2 regions of the Vibrio syngnathi genome follow, and region 2 is predicted to be linked to the other one. Evidence: riboswitches for the same ligand, from Rfam matches in the RefSeq annotation. Region 2 holds a riboswitch; the other holds the start of a gene.
What was found. Region 2 has a riboswitch for lysine ahead of K08M4_RS09630 (Na+/H+ antiporter NhaC family protein). Riboswitches for the same ligand answer to the same signal wherever they lie in the genome.

Region 1 (4,734 bases), 820 kb from region 2:
ACGCATAGCAAGCTCAGCGAAAGGAACACGTCTAGCACTACTTGCGCTATTCATACCGATACTCTTACATTCTCAGCTTGAGTATCCTTTTTACCACTCGGCGATTCACTGGATAACCTTTATCATTTTGATTTACTGGGTCGATCAACGGACTTCTCGCCACTATCAGCAGCCGTTTAGTATTGTCAGTAAAACCCTATTCAGAGTGTCGAGCTTAGTCGTTCCTATCTTGGTGAGTTTTTACATGCTGAGTGCCTTACACACCAATTATGTACTCACTAAATTTGAAATGTCTAAGCCGAAAAACCCGGACATTCTTAAGCAGGTAACGAACCCCGTAGTCTGGAAAGATCGCTATGATTGGGACGTATACAGTACCTATCTAAATATCGGCCTCTACAAAGCCGATCCTAGCCTGATCCAACCTTATATAGATTGGTCGTTAGAGATCATAAAGAGTAAGCCAAGGCCTACTTTCTACAGTAACCTGATTCTCGCGTATCAAGGATTAGGTGATCACAGCAAGGCAGAACAAATTCGCAGTGAAGCGAGCTTCTTGTTCCCAAATCGAGACTTTTCAAAGGTTCAGTATAAGAAAGTATCACAAGAAGAAGATAACCTGTCGTCTACTGAGTGATGTTTAGCTCTCGGAACTAAAGCACCATTTCTGACCTTTCGGTTAGGCACAAAAAAGCGCACGATCTCTCGTGCGCTTTTCTTTTAAACTTCAATTTATTACCATTATGTTAAAACATCTTGCAACGCTTTTAAGCACAAAGCGACATTCTCTTTTCGAGCACCGTAACCCATTAGGCCGATACGCCACGCCTTACCAGCCAAAGAGCCAAGCCCAGCACCGATTTCAAGGTTATATTCTTCTAACAGCTGCGTTCTTATTTTGGCTTCATCAATCCCTTCAGGGAAGTAAAGCGCATTCAATTGAGGTAAGCGACTCTCTTCATCAACCACAAATTCCAACCCCAAAGCTTCTACGCCTGCTTTAAGTTTTTGGTGCATCGCATAGTGACGTGACCAAGCATTGTCTAGGCCTTCATTTTTCAATAAAACCAACGACTCATGCAGAGCATATAGGCTGTTCACAGGCGCAGTATGGTGATAGCTACGCTTACCTTCTCCACTCCAATAACCTAATACCAAGCTCTGATCCAAGAACCAGCTTTGTACGGGAGCTTGACGTGCTTTCATTTTATCAACAGCACGTTGAGAGAACGTCACTGGAGATAAACCAGGTACACAAGACAGACACTTCTGACTGCCAGAGTAAACGGCATCAAGCTGCCATTCATCAACTAACAATGGCACACCACCTAATGATGTCACCGCATCCACAATCGACAACGCATCAAACTGACGAGCTGTTGCTGAAATAGCTTGAGCATCCGATAATGCTCCTGTAGACGTCTCGGCATGCACAAATGCGACAGCAACAGCATCAGGGTTTTCTGCCAATGCTTTTTCTACCTTTTTAACGGAAACGGGTTTGCCCCACTCATCATCGACAAGGATCGCTTCACCACCACAACGCACAACATTCTCTCGCATACGTTCACCGAAAACACCATTGCGACAAACAATCACCTTGTCGCCAGGTTCAATCAAGTTAACAAAACAGGTTTCCATGCCCGCACTGCCTGGAGCAGAAACGGCAATCGTAAATTCGTTTTCCGTCTGAAAAGCGTATTTGAGAAGCTGTTTAAGCTCATCCATCATCGCAATAAATAGCGGGTCTAGGTGACCAATGGTTGGACGGCTTAAAGCCTGTAAAACTTGAGGGGAAATGTCTGAAGGCCCCGGCCCCATTAACGTTCGGTGTGGCGGATAAAAGCTATCAATAGCAGTAGTGAGTGTTAAATTAGACATATACATACCTTACGTTAATGTTGTGAACAATCCACCCTAAAGCAAATTGATTACCTCAGCAATTAGCCATAAGTATTGAGGTCAAACCAGTGTCACATAATTGTTAAAATTATTTTTCAATTATCTCACGTTACGGATTGACATTATTTGCGCAAACACGTTCAATGAAATGGCTATCTAGCAGAAGAGGAGCACTGCCCAGGCAGGTGTTTTGTGGAACCGCATTTCCAATACAAAACATTCATGGGGAGCAGTGCCGAGATAATAAAAGGATGCAGGACCTTTATTATCGGTTGAGCGGGCTGAATCCCGGCAACTGTCGCCATTTCTATATGGTGAGGAGCTTCTGAGGTTACTATTCTAATAATTCCTCTCTTTTTGCTCTAAATACTCTCTTCGAAAAACATCGGACGTTGGATTACCCAACAGTAATTTTATTTTAGGAAATCGTGGGAGATATATCGTGAGTGCATCTAATGTAGCTGGTTCTTTTAATGTCGCTAAGTTTGGTGGAACAAGTGTTGCCAACTTTGAAGCAATGAGCCGTTGTGCTGCTATTATTGAAAACAACTCAAATACGAAACTGGTCGTGAGTAGCGCATGCTCTGGCGTCACTAATCTGCTTGTTGAACTCGCGAATGGTGTTCAAGATAAAACTCGTCGCCAAGAACTAGTCACACAGTTAACCGACATTCATAATACGATTCTTGCTCAGTTAGCCGATCCGAGCAGTATCGAGAAAGAGGTTCATAGCATTCTCGATGATATTGCGAGTGCAGCCGAAGCAGCATCATTCCAAGTAAGCACAAAGCTTACTGACCACCTTGTCGCATGTGGCGAACTGATGTCGACACATATCCTCGCTCAAATCATTCGCGAACGTGGCACACCAGCGGTTCGTTTTGACATCAGAGAAGTGATGTGCACCAATGATGACTTCGGTAAAGCAGAACCACAACTGGAAGATATTGCAGCCCTTGCACAGCAGAAACTGATTCCACTTTGCGAAAAACAAGTTGTCGTTACCCAAGGTTTTATCGGTGCCGATAGAGAGGGTAACACCACAACGTTAGGTCGTGGCGGCAGTGATTACTCAGCGGCACTGATTGCAGAATCGGTACAAGCGATTGGTTTAGAAATTTGGACTGATGTTCCAGGCATCTACACCACAGATCCACGCATCGCACCGAAAGCATCTCCTATCCCAGAGATCAGCTTCAGTGAAGCATCTGAGATGGCAAATTTTGGCGCGAAGATATTACACCCTTCGACTCTAGTTCCTGCACTACGCCATCAAATCCCGGTTTTTGTCGGCTCATCAAAAGCACCAGAGCTCGGTGGAACATGGATTCGTCAACAGGTTGAAAGCTCTCCTCTATTCAGAGCGCTGGCCCTGCGCTGCAACCAAACCATGGTTACACTGCGTAGCGCTAACATGTTCCATGCTTACGGCTTCCTAGCAAAAGTATTCGAGATCCTGGCTAAACATAAGATCTCGGTCGATCTTATCACTACCTCAGAGATCAGTGTCTCACTTACTCTCGATCAAACAGATACATCGGGTGGTGCTCCTCAGCTACCAGAAGCCGCTCGAATTGAGCTTGAAAAGCTGTGTTCTGTGGATATTGAACATGACCTATGTCTTGTTGCTCTTATTGGCAACAACATGAGTGAAAGCAAAGGCTATGCGAAGCAGGTGTTCGGCACGCTTGAAGACTTCAACCTACGTATGATTTGTTACGGAGCGAGCCCACACAACCTATGCTTCTTGCTTGATGAATCTGTCTCAAAGTTAGCGATTCAAAAGCTACATCAAGAGCTGTTTGAATAAAACGACGGTTGCTCGATTAGTTTAAAATCACCAAACGACAGATACAAAAAGGGTTGCTCTTAAGCAACCCTTTTATTTTTACGAATCAAAGACCGTCGTAGATTCAAACTAGTTAATGTTTGGACCTAACCACTTCTCAGCTTCCAACATACCCCAACCTTTACGGTCGGCATAGCTATCCACTTGATCCTGTTGAATCTGTGCAATAGCAAAGTATCGGGCATCAGGATGTGAGAAATACATACCAGACACTGAGGCACCTGGCCACATTGCGTAACTCGTGGTTAGTGACATGTCGATTGCTTTTTCAACGTCCATTAACTCCCACAACGTGCCTTTCTCTGTATGCTCTGGGCAAGCAGGGTAACCTGGGGCTGGACGAATACCTTGGTACTTCTCGCGAATCAAGTCGTCGTTAGACAAATCTTCATCTGGCGAGTAGCCCCAAATGTCCTTTCTCACTTCTTTATGCAAGTATTCAGCGAACGCTTCAGCCAATCGGTCTGCAACCGCCTGAATCATGATCGCATTATAGTCGTCGCCTTTCGCTTTGTAATCATCAGCTAGCTCTCGCTCACCAATACCACCGGTCACTGCAAAACCACCAATCCAATCCGCTTTACCGCTGTCTTTTGGCGCAATGTAATCTGACAAACAGTAGTTAAATCCTTTTGGCTTTTCGGTTTGCTGACGAAGGTTGTGCAGAACCTTTAATACTTCAGTACGCGATTCATCGGTATACACTTCAATATCATCGCCAACACTGTTAGCAGGGAACATGGCACACATACCGCGAGCTTCAAGCAATTTCTCTCTCTCTACACGGTCGAGTAAATCGTTAGCATCCTTGAAGAGGCGCTTCGCTTCATCACCTACCTCTTCATGATTAAGAATTGCTGGATACTTTCCGACCAATGACCATGTCATAAAGAATGGAGTCCAATCGATATACTGGCGCAAAGTCGCTACATCAAAATCATTGAAAATATGTACTCCCGGCTTAGCAGGTGCAGGGGGAGTGT
Region 2 (4,734 bases):
AGTATTCTGCAGCAAAGTTGATAGTGTGAAGGTGGATACCTAGTTTGTCACATACCGCTTGAGCATCAGCAAGATCTTCAGCAGCCGTGCAGTATTCTTCGTTATCGTCTTCTTCCCAGTTTTTCATGAAAAGGCCTTCTACCTGATAGCCTTGTTGCTGAAGAAGATACGCCGATACTGACGAATCTACACCGCCGGACATACCGACAATTACTTTCTTTTCGCTGTTTCCAGAGCTGATATCTGACATGTCTAAACACCGTTACTATTACTTGGTCGCAGATTCTAACAGAAAGAGAAACGCCGTGACAGATCCGAGACTGGAATCACAGTTTCATTTGCACAAATAGTGCGCTGACTTCGTTAGAGAATCGCATGAACGCGAGGAGACTCGCTAGGATGTCAGATCTATATGTGGCATAGTCGCTCAAAACCCAAGACCTGAGATGAAAAATGTCTGAACAAAATGAGTTTATGCAAGAAGAGCAGTTGATCGAGATTATCGAAAACCAACTTGAAGACGGCCAACCCGTGAAAGTGAAAGAGACGTTGATGCGTTTAATGATGACAGGTACTCCTCGTGAAGAGGCGATTGCGGCTATGGCATGTGCACTGGCTATTGAAGTATTTGATGTAATGAAAAACGGTGCAGAGTTTAATCAAAAACGTTACGCCGAGCATTTAGGCATGCTGCCTGATCTAAGCTTTATGGAAGGCGAATAAAAAAATAACGTAGCAAACGTTTGCTATAGTTTGAAAGATTGCCGCGTTAAATATAGCGCGGTAGAATCCGCCACCTATTTCCCCTTGACTTAGACTAGCCCTATGAAATTCCCTGGACAACGTAAATCAAAGCACTATTTTCCGGTTCACGCTCGTGACCCTTTAGTAAGCCAAGCTCAAACGAGCAAAAGAATGTCACGTACCCATATTATCGGTATTGACCAAACTTTGGTGGATATTGAAGCAAAGGTGAGTTCTGAGCTAATCGAAAAATATGGCTTAAGTAAGGGACACTCTTTGGTTATTGGTGATGAAGCTGCTGAATCTTTGTATCAAGAATTAAAAGAACAGTGCCTGATCACTAATGAATACGCAGGTGGCACAATTGGTAATACATTACACAACTACTCAGTATTGGCGGATGACCGTTCAACACTATTGGGTGTAATGAGCCAAGATATTAAAATTGGTAGCTACGGTTACCGCTATTTATGTAATACATCAAGCAGAATGGATCTGAACCATTTACAAGGGGTAGATGGCGCAATTGGTCGCTGCTTTGCATTAATTACAGAAGATGGTGAACGTACTTTCGCAATTAGCGAAGGACAAATGAACCAATTAAAACCAGAAAGCATTCCTGAGAAAATTTTCAAAAGTGCTTCTGCTTTAGTATTAACGGCGTATTTAGTTCGTTGTAAACCAGGTGACCCTATGCCTGAAGCAACAATGAAAGCTATTGAGTACGCGAAGAAATACGATGTACCTGTTGTTTTAACGCTTGGTACTAAATTCGTTATTCAAGATGATCCAGAGTTTTGGAAAGATTTCCTTGAACAACATGTAACCGTTGTTGCAATGAACGAAGACGAAGCTGAAGCATTAACTGGTGAAAGCGATCCTCTAGCTGCTTCAGACAAAGCACTAGATTGGGTAGACTTAGTTCTATGTACAGCAGGCCCTGTGGGCTTGTTTATGGCGGGTTACACAGAAGATGCAGTGAAGCGTGAAACATCATTACCGTTGTTACCAGGCTCGATTGCTGAATTTAACCGTTATGAGTTTAGTCGTCCCGCACATAAAGATTTATGTGAAAATCCAACGAAAATCTATTCGCATATCGCACCTTACATGGGCGGCCCAGAAAAGATTAAGAATACTAATGGTGCCGGTGATGCTGCGTTGTCTGCTCTATTACATGATATGGCCGCTAATAAGTACCATAAAGAAAATGTGCCTAACTCAAGTAAGCATCAGCATTCATTCTTGACGTATTCTTCTTTCTCACAAGTTTGTAAATATTCAAACCGCGCAAGTTATGAAGTATTAGTTCAGCACTCGCCACGATTATCTCGAGGCCTTCCTGAAAGAGAAGATAGTCTAGAAGAAGCGTACTGGGAAAGATAAGGCATTTTTTTGATTTATATTTCACTATTAGAAATATAAAAAAGGCTCCGAAAGGAGCCTTTTTTGTTTCTGAATATATTGAAGCCGTAAATAATACTTTAGTCGACTTAAATATTAATTCTATTGCTTAGTGGGTTATTGATTATTCACTTAGCAAACTCGATGCCTTAAAGAGCAAACTCTTCTAGAGATTTACCAGCATCTAGTTGTTCTTGGATAGCTGAAGGCGTACGGCCTTGACCTGTCCAAGTTTTTTCGTCGCCATTCGCGTCTACGTATTTGTATTTCGCAGGGCGAGGAGCACGTTTAGATTTTGTTGTTTTAGATTTTGCTTCACCAGAAAGTGCAGCAATAAGATCGGCAACATCGATTCCGTCTTTTGCAATTTGTTCTGCGATAGCAGAAAGCTTAGCTTCTTGCTCTGCTTTTGCTGCGCGTTCTTCAGCTTCAGACTCTTGACGTTCTTGTACAACAATAGTCAGCTTGTCTAGCGCTTCTTCAAGTTGCTCAAGAGTTAATTCACGTGAGAACGCACGAAGGCTACGGATATTTAATAGAGTTTTTGTTAATTCAGACATGATATTTCCCATCAAGGTAAACTAAATAATCCTCCTAATAATAAACAGAGCCTAAGAATAAAACAAATAGTATTTCTTCTATTAGTTATTTAAATAAGAAAATGAGACGAGTGTTTTAAGATGAAAAGATAGACTTCTAATGAACTTATAATAACTATTAAGAATATCTTAAAAAAAACAGGTGATATCTGATATGTGTTAAGTGGAGTAATCCGTAAAAGTTGACTATTCTTCTATTGATTACTTCATTAACAAAAAGCTTATTTTTCTCGGAATGATATGTTGCATTGTTGCTCTTGATGGGTACAATTGCGGCCACCTGATGCGGTGCTTTGGTTAATCTGTTGTTAAACTCTGGTTTACACGGTTAATAATGTTACCGCACGTAGAGGTGCAATTATAAAGAGTAGTTTTCGTTGGGGTGATGCCAATGAACGGGAATGAAAGGTGTAATTGCCGAAGTAAATTGTATATCTAAGCAATTTGCTGGGGTTGTGCTTAATAGGTACAACACTGCCATAGTCTTAATTTTAAACTATGGAGCGCTACTGTAGGGTTGGGTGAAGTGTTCACTTCCCTTTCGCTTAGTTCAACATGAGCTTGATAAGCCGTATCAAGTTTATCTGCAGTAGATCTCTAGCCAAATAAAAAACTGGTTTTTGAAGATCATGAATTTAATAGATTTTGCAACATCGCCTTTATCGCTGCTTCCTCCCTTGGTTGCCTTGACTCTTGCTATTGTTACCCGCCGTGTATTAGTTTCCTTGGGTGTCGGTATTGTTATGGGTGCGATTCTACTTGCTGACTACTCAGTAGGTAACGCAGCTAGCTACGTCTTTACTAAAGTATCTGGTGTTTTCATCGAAGATGGTGGCATTAACACTTGGAACATGAGCATTGTCGCTTTCCTAATTATTCTTGGAATGACAACGGCATTATTAACACTATCTGGCGGTACTCGCGCATTCGCTGAGTGGGCACAGTCTCGTGTTAAGAGCAAACGTGGTTCTAAACTACTTGCTGCATTCTTAGGTGTATTCATCTTTGTGGATGATTACTTCAACAGCTTAGCGGTAGGTGCTATCTCTCGCCCTGTAACTGACCGCTTCTACGTATCTCGCGCTAAGCTAGCTTATATCCTAGACTCAACTGCTGCTCCTATGTGTGTGATCATGCCTGCTTCTAGCTGGGGTGCTTACATTATTACTATCATTGGTGGCATCTTAGTGACACACGGTGTGACAGAGTATTCTGCACTGGGTGCTTACGTTCGCCTTATCCCAATGAACTTCTACGCTGTGTTCGCGCTATTAATGGTGTTTGCTGTTGCGTGGTTTGGTTTAGATGTTGGTAAAATGCGCGAGCATGAGATTGAAGCTTCTCAAGGCCGTGGCTTTGAAGGCGACAATGATCAAAAGCAAGCGCACGATCTAAACGAAGAGCTGGATATTCAAGAGAGCGAAAACGGTTCTGTTTCTGATCTCGTAATGCCAATCGTAGCGTTAATCGTAGCGACGGTTGCTGCAATGCTTTACACGGGTGGCCAAGCGCTTACTGCTGATGGTCAAGCATTCAACTTACTTGGCGCATTTGAAAATACGGATGTAGGTAAGTCTCTGGTTTACGGTGGTGTGATTGGTTTACTCGTTGCGCTAGCAACGGTATTCAAACAGAAACTACCTTTGGTTGATATCACAAGAACAATGTGGATTGGTGCAAGCTCAATGTTTGGCGCTATCCTTATCCTTGTATTTGCATGGACGATTGGTTCTGTTATTGGTGACATGAAAACAGGTTCGTACCTATCCTCTCTAGCAACAGGTAACATCGATTACCACTGGCTACCGGTTATCTTGTTCCTTCTTGCTGGCCTAATGGCGTTCTCGACAGGTACATCTTGGGGTACGTTCGGTATCATGTTACCGATTGCGGGTGACATGGCTGCAGCCTCTGACATCGCGCTAATCCTTCCTATGCTAAGTGCGGTTCTTGCGGGTTCTGTATTTGGTGATCACTGTTCTCCAAT

Region 1: it holds a riboswitch for lysine, as region 2 does, so the genes downstream of both, lysC (lysine-sensitive aspartokinase 3) here and K08M4_RS09630 (Na+/H+ antiporter NhaC family protein) in region 2, are expected to answer to the same signal.

The regions. Positions count from the first base shown of each region.
Region 1 is NZ_CP017916.1:2,932,284-2,937,017, forward strand. Features, by position in the region: gene K08M4_RS13220 (PglL family O-oligosaccharyltransferase) at 1-637, shown strand, start outside; gene K08M4_RS13225 (pyridoxal-phosphate-dependent aminotransferase family protein) at 742-1,881, opposite strand; lysine riboswitch at 2,058-2,235, shown strand; gene lysC (lysine-sensitive aspartokinase 3) at 2,345-3,712, shown strand; gene metH (methionine synthase) at 3,821-4,734, opposite strand, start outside.
Region 2 is NZ_CP017916.1:2,109,771-2,114,504, reverse strand. Features, by position in the region: gene mnmA (tRNA 2-thiouridine(34) synthase MnmA) at 1-250, opposite strand, end outside; gene K08M4_RS09645 (hypothetical protein) at 454-723, shown strand; gene K08M4_RS09640 (inosine/guanosine kinase) at 826-2,130, shown strand; gene K08M4_RS09635 (H-NS family histone-like protein) at 2,298-2,708, opposite strand; lysine riboswitch at 3,087-3,264, shown strand; gene K08M4_RS09630 (Na+/H+ antiporter NhaC family protein) at 3,377-4,734, shown strand, end outside.